Regions from separate parts of the Fictibacillus enclensis genome, predicted to be linked through region 1. Evidence: riboswitches for the same ligand, from Rfam matches in the RefSeq annotation. Region 1 holds a riboswitch; each other region holds the start of a gene.
What was found. A riboswitch is a leader RNA that binds a small molecule or an ion and turns the genes downstream of it on or off. The one in region 1 is predicted to bind S-adenosylmethionine.
Positions count from the first base shown of each region.

Region 1 (3,275 bases):
TTGAATATTTTATTTCAGCATGAAAACAAAGAGTTTCCCCTGGATCAAAAGGTAGAAAAGAAAAGCCTTCAAATTCTTCTGCCCTTGATGGACAGTGGCAGCAAACCCTTTGGGTATCAGGATCAAAAGTCGTGGAATAAGGTTTCAGAGTGGCTTTATGAGACAGATATGATCAAAAAGAAAATAGATACCCAAAAAGCCTATATTAATCTGGAAAAATAACAGAGTAGACTCCGCCTTGTTTGGTTATGTTAAGTACCAGGCAAGGAGGTGTCCGGCATGGCCAAAAATGAAAAAATCCGCAAGCAAAACGCGGAGCAGCGAAAAGGAAAGGCGGATATTCCGAAGGGAACGTTTGCTGATCCAATTGCCAATCAGGGTGATATCGCCGAAATCAAGAACAACAAGGACAGCCAATAACGAAGAACACGCCCTGATTTCAGGAGCGTGTTTTTTTTGATTTTGTTGTATGCTAGAAAGAAGAATAGGGGGTGCGGGAGTGCTGATATGGGAACAGAGCGGGCTGGAGAAAGCGATGGATGAACTAGAGATTATGAACCCCAATCCATTTTATAATGAGCTGTTTTACGGGAAAGGCAAAGTGGAGCCAAAAGATATTATGGAGGAACTTCTAGATATAAAGCCTCCCAGGTTTCGTTATGTGGTTAAAGAATACGGCAAAAACGCGGCCATTATTGAATACCTTTTACATAACCCGAAGGATGGCAAGCCGTGGCTGGGTTTCCTGATGGTTGCCAAAGCCTGTAAAAACCAGGGATTGGCAAAAAAGCTTTATACGGAATGCGAAAATGAGTTAAGAAAGATGAAGCACCCCGTATTGCGGCTCGGAATCTTAACGGGTAATGCTCCTGCGTTCAGCTTTTGGAGCAGAATGGGCTTCAGAGAAATCGAAATTAAAGAAAACGAGGAAAAAAATACATATTTTTGAAAAACAATTTTAACCCTTCTGATGCTCCTCCTTTTTTCCTAAACTGCCCATTATCCACATATTGATGGTCAGGCGTGCATATCTTCATTGGTATGAAAAAAAGTTAAACTGCCTTAATATGTGCTTAATCATTGCGGGTTAAAATGGCAGGGATAAGGAATAGGAGTGGAAAGGTATGAAGACATACTGCTTTTTGCAGGAAAAAATGAATTCCAGAACAATATCAAAGCTTGTTCATAAAGCGAACGAATTTGAAGAGTGTCAAATCTATTTCGAATTCGATAACTGCCAGATGAATGCCAAAAGCATGTTAAGCATGAGTAAACTCTCAGGCATGGCTGGCTTGTGCTGTATAACAGCGCAAGGACAGGATCAGCAGGATGCCCTTGAAGGAATACGTCAGATTTGTGCAGGAAAATTAGTGTAGCCTTATGTGCCTGAAAATTCCTGGAACAGTGGATTTTACCACACGGATTTTGTAAACTGGTGGTAACTCAATTTCGCTCGACAGGAGGATTTGTTATGAAAAACGTAATTCCTGGGACCGTTTTAATGGCTTTGGCCATCACTTTTACAGATTTTGCTTTTCATATCGCTGCGAGTGAAAGTTTCAGTGGAACGGTAATCACCAAATCCTTTATCATGGCTCTGGTGCCTTCACTGCTGATCATGTTTTATCTTGAACGGAAAAATAGGTCCAGGAGCGGTTGACGCTCTTCTTCCTCCATGATAAAGTAAGACTAATTTAAAAAAGCTTATCCAGAGCGGTGGAGGGAAAGGCCCGATGAAACCCGGCAACCTTCAGGCAGATTGTCTGAAAAGGTGCCAAGTCCTTCAAAGGTACAACTTTGAGCGATAAGAGATGAAACCGGAATGTAACTCTCTTATCATCGATAAGGGAGTTTTTTAGTACTAAAAAAGTCATTTGCTACATAACATGTTTCAATCTCATATGTACTCTTATCCAGAGCGGCGGAGGGAAAGGCCCTATGAAGCCCGGCAACCTTCAGGCATATTGCCTGAAAAGGTGCTACTACCTGCAGGAGAAATCCTGGATGATAAGAGGAGGCCGGACGCCCTCTTCTTAGGAAGGGGGCTTTTTTCATTTCGGAGCTATTCTCGAGAGGTAAGCTTATCCAATCAAACAAAGGGAGAGATATCATTGAGTGAAATTAAAATTGCATTGCTGGGACTGGGAACTGTGGGAACCGGGGTATATTCCTCATTGTTAAAAAGAAAACCTGATATTGAACAGTTGCTGGGAAAAAAGATTCGTCTGTCAGGAATATTGATTAAAAATCCGGCAAAACCGAGGTCCGACTTTCAGAAAGCGCCATTATACTCAGAGTTTGAAAAAATTCTGGGTAAGGAGGCGCCGGATGTGGTCATTGAAGCCATCGGGGGAATTGAACCGGCCAAAACGTACATTACCCGGTCACTGGAAGCAGGGTGCCATGTAATTTCCGCCAACAAAGACCTGATTGCCCGTCATGGGGAAGAGCTAACAAGCCTTGCGAAAGCAAGAGGAGCACGCTTTGTATATGAAGCAAGTGTAGGCGGCGGCATCCCGGTGTTAAGGACACTGAGGGAGCTTTTGCGAATCAATAAAGTACAGCACGTGGAGGGAATATTGAATGGAACGTCCAATTTTATTCTCTCGCACATGAGAACAACTGGATCTACGTTTCCGGAAGCTCTGGAACTCGCCCAGCAAAAGGGGTATGCAGAACCTGACCCGACGAATGATATTGAAGGGCTGGATGCTTTTTATAAAGCCATGGTGCTGAGTAAGTGGATTTATGGTGAACAGCCTATATGGGAGGAAGCCGAGGTAAAGGGAATTGGAAATGTGCGTCTTGAGGAAATACAGCTCGCAGAACAGCTTGGACTTCGCCTAAAACATCTGGTGCTCCTGGATGACAGTCTCGAGCTGAAGGTGAAACCGGTGTTGGTAGACAGTGAACACCCGCTTTATGGAGTGGAAGGAGTGGACAATGCCGTCCGCATTCAGACGGATCTTCTTGGCTGTTTAACCTTACAGGGACCCGGTGCCGGGGCTGAAGCAACAGCAAGTGCCATCGTCGAAGATTTTTTATCCCTGTATGAGACGGGCAGTGTTTATCAGGACAAACCGACAGTCTCAGAAGTCGTTCAAAGAAAACAGGCCAAAGAGGGAACGACCTATCTTCTGATTGGTGAAAAAGAGCACATTTCGGGAGAAACAATTTCTGCACTGCAGCTTCAAGGAGCAGTACTCGATACGGTTTCTCTGCCGGAAGCCTCCCTCATTGCATTCCTTTACGCTGGAGACTTGCCTGTAAGTCCT
Region 1 covers NZ_CP126109.1:1,061,466-1,064,740, forward strand. The annotation lists gene QNH15_RS05735 (ABC transporter substrate-binding protein) at 1-222, shown strand, start outside; gene QNH15_RS05740 (hypothetical protein) at 280-420, shown strand; gene QNH15_RS05745 (GNAT family N-acetyltransferase) at 500-949, shown strand; gene QNH15_RS05750 (HPr family phosphocarrier protein) at 1,125-1,376, shown strand; gene QNH15_RS05755 (hypothetical protein) at 1,472-1,660, shown strand; SAM riboswitch class I at 1,702-1,811, shown strand; SAM riboswitch class I at 1,907-2,014, shown strand; gene QNH15_RS05760 (homoserine dehydrogenase) at 2,112-3,275, shown strand, end outside.

Region 2 (3,275 bases), 1.3 Mb from region 1:
CCGAGCTTGGCGGCTATAAAGAGATCATTTTCATGGTGAATGGAGATGGTGCCTATTCCAAGCTGAAATACGAAAATGGCGCACATCGTGTACAGCGTGTCCCTGCTACGGAATCCGGCGGGCGTATCCATACATCCACAGCCACGGTAGCGATTCTTCCGGAAGCAGAAGAAGTAGAAGTGGAGATTCATGAAAAAGATGTCCGCGTAGATACCTTTACTTCAAGCGGACCGGGGGGACAGTCTGTTAACACGACCCAGTCCGCCGTTCGTCTTACACATATTCCAACAGGAACCGTTGTGTCCTGTCAGGATGAAAAATCACAGATCAAGAATAAAGAAAAAGCGATGAAGGTTCTCCGTGCCCGTGTGTACGATAAAATTCAGCAGGAAAAACAAAAGGAATATGATGAAAACCGAAAGTCTGCCGTGGGAACGGGAGACCGTTCAGAGCGAATCCGCACCTACAATTTCCCGCAAAACCGTGTAACCGACCACCGAATCGGACTGACTCTTCAAAAATTGGACCAGATCTTGCTCGGCAAGCTGGATGAGTTTATTGATGCTCTCATTACAGAAGACCAGACCAGCTTGATGAAGGCTCAGACGGAAGCGTAAAATGGAAAATAGGAAACGGCATGAAGCCCTGAACTGGGCTTCATCTTTTTTAAAAGAAAAGAAACGCGAACCAGAAGCGGGAGAACTGCTGCTGCGCCATGTGCTCGGTGATCTCAGCCGGACCGAGCTGCTCATGGGATTGAATGATCCCATGACAGAGGCTCAGCGAGCATCATTTGAAGCAGCGGTAAAACAACATGGTGAAGGTGTGCCTGTCCAGTATATTACGGGCTATGAAGAGTTTTACGGACGCAGGTTCATCGTAAACCGGGAAGTCCTCATTCCAAGGCCCGAAACCGAAGAACTTGTATATGAAGTACTCAAGCGTGCAGAAACACGGTTTGGGGATCAAAAGGAGATTCAGACCATCGATGTTGGCACAGGCAGTGGGGCGATTGCGATCACTTTAGCATTGGAAAATCGGAGCCTCTCTGTGTCCTCGGTTGATATTGCCGCAGAATCGATTGAAGTGGCAAAAGAAAACAGCCGGCGTTTGGGCGCGGACGTCCGTTTCCTTCATGGGGACCTCCTGCAGCCGTGGATCGAAAAAGGCGAAAAGGCGGACATTGTTGTCTCCAATCCCCCTTACATTCCTGACTGGGAAATAGAGGGGCTTGAAACGATCGTTAAGGATCAGGAACCGATGAGGGCGCTCAGCGGCGGCCAGGACGGTTATGTTTTTTACAGAAGGTTTATGGAGGAATTGCCACAAGTGCTGAAGCCAAAAGCGATTGTTGCTTTTGAAGTCGGCCATGACCAGGGCCAGACGGTAGCGGAGATGCTGCGAATTACCTTCCCGGGAGCCGACGTGGTCACTGTGCGGGACATCAGCCAAAAGGAACGCATGGTTATTGCAGAAATTGGGTTTTCAAAATATTGACGCAAGTCCTACTTTTGTTGTAGGATTACTATAATAAAATAAATCTTATCCAGAGTGGTGGAGGGACTGGCCCTATGAAACCCGGCAACCCGTTTGAAGGTGCTAAATCCAGCAGGAACACATCCTGAAAGATAAGATTGAAGCGGCGGAAACTTCTTCTTATCTAAGAAGAAGTTTTTTTGTGTTTTTTTCGTTTTAATAAAGCAGAGGAGAGAAAGAGATGAGATTTGGATTTTGGCTACCCATATTCGGCGGCTGGCTTAGAAACGTGGAAGACGAAAATATGCCTCCGACCTTTGATTATGCAAAACAAGTGATTCAGTCGGCGGAAAAATGGGGATACGATACTACACTGATTGCGGAGCTTTATCTGAATGATATAAAAGGACCGGAACAGGACGCGTTAGAAGCATGGACAACGGCGGCCGGTCTGGCTGCAGTTACAGAAAAGATTGAAATCATGACCGCGGTTCGCCCCGGATTCCATAACCCGGCGGTTACTGCCAAAATGGCTGCCAACATTGATCAGATCAGCGGCGGAAGATTTACCTTGAATGTGGTTTCTGCCTGGTGGGAAGAAGAGGCGAAGCAGTATGGCGGCGTCTTTACCGCCCATGATGAGCGCTATGAACGAACACAGGAGTTCATCGATGTCCTAAAAGGCCTTTGGACTGAAGAAACCTTTAATTATAAAGGGAAGTACTATGAGCTTGCCAAAACAAAACTGTCGCCTAAACCGGTGCAACGGCCTAATCCTGTCCTCTATGCCGGCGGTGAGAGCGAACGTGGAAAACAGGTTATCTCTTCTTCCTGTGATGCCTATGTCATGCATGGGGGCACTGTTGAGGAGATCCATACCAAGATTACAGATATGAAAAACCGTAGAGCCCAGACGGAAAAAGAGGCCTTGTCTTCGTTTGGAATGGCCGCTTACGTCATCTGCAGGGATACCGAGGAAGAAGCACAGGCAGAGCTCGAGCGAATCACGGATGTGAAAGAAACGAGCGGCTATGCAGGCTTTAAGGATTTTACAAGCAAGTCTCAGCTTGAGCAGCAGATTCAGCTGCAGGATTATTCTGTTTCCAACCGGGGTCTGCGCCCGAACCTGATCGGAACGCCTGAGCAAATCGCGAAGCGGATTGTTGAATATGAAGAAGCCGGACTAAAGCTTTTGCTGCTTCAGTTCTCACCACAGCTGGAGGAAATGGAGCGATTTTCAAAGCAAGTCATGCCGTTAGTGGAAAAATACAACCAGGAAAAGGCGTTAAGCTAGAAGAGAAGAGGAGAGATGAAATTGAAAAAAGTATACATCATTCACGAAAACGATGAATGGACCAACCATTTAATTAAGCGGCTGGACGAGTTAGAAGTACCATACGAAACCTGGCATCTGGATCAGGGCACGGTTAACCTGTCCGAAACACCTCCTGAAGGCATTTTTTACAGCCGCATGAGCGCTTCCTCCCATACACGGGGACACCGTTACGCTCCTGAACTTGCTGCCAGTGTGATTGCCTGGCTCGAGCGCCATGGCAGAAAAGTGCTGAACGGCAGCCGTGCTCTGCAGCTGGAGGTCAGCAAAGTGGCACAGTATCTCGAATTGGAAGCGCATGGAGTGAAAACACCGAAAACCATTGCAGCTGCAGGCAAGGAACAAATTTTGCAGGCGGCGGAACAATTCAGCGGCCAGCCGTTCATTACGAAGCACAACCGTGCAGGAAAGGGACTCGGTGTACAGCTTTTTCATTCCTATCAGGGATTGAAGGATTATGTACTTG
Region 2 covers NZ_CP126109.1:4,893,252-4,896,526, reverse strand. The annotation lists gene prfA (peptide chain release factor 1) at 1-617, shown strand, start outside; gene prmC (peptide chain release factor N(5)-glutamine methyltransferase) at 619-1,497, shown strand; SAM riboswitch class I at 1,540-1,635, shown strand; gene QNH15_RS25175 (LLM class flavin-dependent oxidoreductase) at 1,718-2,770, shown strand; gene QNH15_RS25170 (ATP-grasp domain-containing protein) at 2,792-3,275, shown strand, end outside.
Region 2: linked by a shared signal. The riboswitch ahead of QNH15_RS25175 (LLM class flavin-dependent oxidoreductase) and the one ahead of QNH15_RS05760 (homoserine dehydrogenase) in region 1 are both predicted to bind S-adenosylmethionine.

Region 3 (3,275 bases), 2.1 Mb from region 1:
TGTCCGTTTAAATAGTCTGCGAGTTTCCCAGCCGCTTCTACAGAATGACGGAGGCGTACGTATAATGTTTTCAGTCCCCTCATTAATAGCCAGCAATCCTGGACACCCAGCACGGCACCAAACGAGTTCTGCAAAAAGTAAAGGCGATCAGCCAACTCTTCATCTTTCACCACGGCCAGACCTGCCACCACATCACTATGCCCGGCAAGGAATTTGGTTGCACTGTGAAGAACAATATCCGCTCCAAGCGACAACGGCTGCTGAAGAGCCGGTGTTAAAAAGGTATTGTCTACAAAGGTTAGTGCACCTTTCTCCTTCGCCAGCTCGCTCACTGCCCGAATATCGGTCACTTTTAAAAGCGGATTGGAAGGCGTTTCAATATAAAAGGCTTTTGTATTGGGCTGGATTGCCTGTTCTACGGCATCAAGGTCAGTCATATCGACAAAAGTGTGGGTAATCCCCAGTCGTGAAAGCACCTGTGTGACCATTCGATACGTACCGCCATACACATCCTCTGATATGATCATATGATCTCCTTGGGATAAAAGAAGAAATGACGTGGAGATCGCTGCCATGCCCGATGCAAAGGCAAAGCCTCTGCATCCGCCTTCGAGCTCAGCGATTTGCTGTTCGAGTGCTTCTCTTGTCGGATTGGCAGACCGTGCATAATCATATTTTCCAAATTGATCAATATCCTCTTGATGGAACGTGGAGGACAGATGCATGGGCACACTCACCGCGCCGGTAGCCGGATCGGTTTTATGTTTATGATGCAGCAATTTGGTTTGAAAGGTATGACAGTTATGGTCACTCATAAATTACAGCCTCCTTCTGGACAATGTCCAGCGCTTGTTTTAAGTCGTTAATCAAATCATTTTCGTCTTCAATACCAACAGATAAACGCAAAAGCCGGTTGCAAACTCCGCGTGCTGTACGTATTTCTTCAGGAATGTCCGCATGTGTTTGGGTCGCGGGATACGTTACCAGACTTTCAACCCCGCCCAGGCTTTCGGCAAAGGTTATCAGATTTACAGACTTCAAAAAACGGGGGACCCATTCCTCTTTTTTCAGCCGGAAAGAGATCATGCCTCCCCTTCCCGGATAAAGGACGTCATCTACACCTTCATGATTCTGCAGGAATTGAATCAACACCTTAGCGTTTTCTTCATGTTTTTTCATTCGAAGGGCCAATGTTTTCATTCCGCGCATCAAAAGCCAGGCATCAAACGGGCTTAACACGGCACCTGAGGCATTGTGATGGTACGAGAGCTCCTGGCACAATTCCTCGCCTTTGGCCGCAATCAGACCTGCGAGCACATCATTGTGTCCTCCGAGGTATTTCGTTGCACTGTGGATTACAATATCCGCTCCGAGCTCGATCGGCCTTTGCAGCAAAGGGGTATAAAAGGTATTATCAACGATAACGAGCAACCCATGTTTCTTGGCGAGACGTGCAACAGCTTCAATATCACATACCTCCATGAGCGGGTTGGTCGGCGTTTCTAAAAAGATGGCTTTTGTTTTTTCAGTGATCACCTGTTCAATTTCGGCTACGTCTGCCGTGTTTACATAGTTACTGGACAATCCCCATTTTTTGTATCCTTCTTCGAGCAGGCGGTAGGTACCGCCATACAAATCACTGGATACAATCCATTCATCACCTGATTGAAAGAGGGAGAGGATGGCCGCAATGGCCGCCATCCCCGAGCTACAGGCAAACCCGGCGTCTGCTCCTTCCAGATCGGCGATCGCTTTTTCAAGCACTTCACGTGTCGGATTGCCTGTTCGAATATAATCGTAACCACTTGATTCTCCAATTCCGGTATGGCGGTATGCTGTAGAAAAATAAACGGGCGGATTAACCGTTCCCGTGCGGTCTTCACTTCGGTTTCCAATTTGAGCTAATTTTGTTTCTGTTTTATACATGGCAGCCTCCTAAGTCAAAAGAAAAAATAAAAAAGCCTTCTTAAGAAGAAGACTTTTGAATACCATCAAATTGTCGTTCTCCTTATCTCCCAAGTTCGTCATCGAACTTGCTGGACTTAGCACCTTTTCAGCAGAAATCACTGAAGGTTGCTGAGGTTTCATCGGGCCATTCCCTCTACCTCTCTTGATAAGAAAATCTAATCCGTATCAAATTGTAGTTCCTAGTGTACCGCAATTATCTGAATGTTTCAAGCTTTCTTTTTATATTTTTATTCCGTGTTGCTGTGCCTGGACAGAACTTCCTCATGGCTGAGCGTTTTCTGTGTGCTGCTCCTCAGACATACCGCATCGCAAAACACATGAAGACACTGATCAAAAAGGGAGCTGAGTGGCTGTATGCTTTTGGCTTCATTCTCTCCCCTTTTCTTTGTAGCTGCCGGAAGGACAAAACATGTATCAGCCACTTGTGCCAGAGCAGAATCTCCATTTGCTGTAATGCATACTACTTTGGAGCCTGCCGACCTTGACCGTTCCGCCTGATGGATGACGGATTGTGTGGATCCGGAACCCGAAATGGCGATAAGACAATCCCCCTCGGCTACCGAGGGAGTTACCGTCTCACCAATGACAAAGACGTTATAGCCCAGGTGCATCAGGCGCATGGCAAATGCTTTTGCCATAAACCCCGACCTTCCCTCGCCAGCCACAAAGATTCTCGTTGTATTTTGGAGTTCTGAATAAAAACGCTCAATCTCTTCTTCTCCAATTTTCTCAATAACTCCCTGCATCTCTTTTACAATCACATTCAGTTCGTTCATACATTTTCTCCTGTCCGAATCGTTTTCCAAGCTGTATACATCTGTTTGGCTGCTTCCTGGATATTCGCAGCTTTCGTAATGGCGGACCCGACAACAATGATCTCCGGATTTTTTTCGGCAGCCATTGGGAGAGTGGATAAAGCAATTCCCCCTGCAAGGGCCAGTCGGTCAACAGGAAGCCTTTCTTTGTTCTGTTTCTCCATCGTTTTGTTGTCTGACTCCTGTTCATCTTTGCTTACATGTTCGCAAAATACGGCAGATGTATAGCTTAGCAGCCGTTGCATTTGCTCAGATGAAACATTTAGCAGATCAATCATCACTTCTTTTCCATTTTCCTCGGCAACCTTCAAACAGGTTTCAATCGTTACGAGGGGAGCCGCCCCCATGACAGTTGCCATGTCTGCTCCTGCGTCAAAGGCTATGGAAAATTCATAGGCTGCATTATCAAAGGTCTTCATATCTGCCAGCACTGGTTTTAACGGAAACTTTTTTTTAATCTCAGAAATGCTCTCAACACCATATTCCTTAATT
Region 3 covers NZ_CP126109.1:3,127,923-3,131,197, forward strand. The annotation lists gene metC (cystathionine beta-lyase) at 1-815, opposite strand, end outside; gene QNH15_RS16505 (methionine biosynthesis PLP-dependent protein) at 808-1,926, opposite strand; SAM riboswitch class I at 2,006-2,120, opposite strand; gene hxlB (6-phospho-3-hexuloisomerase) at 2,196-2,744, opposite strand; gene hxlA (3-hexulose-6-phosphate synthase) at 2,741-3,275, opposite strand, start outside.
Region 3: linked by a shared signal. The riboswitch ahead of QNH15_RS16505 (methionine biosynthesis PLP-dependent protein) and the one ahead of QNH15_RS05760 (homoserine dehydrogenase) in region 1 are both predicted to bind S-adenosylmethionine.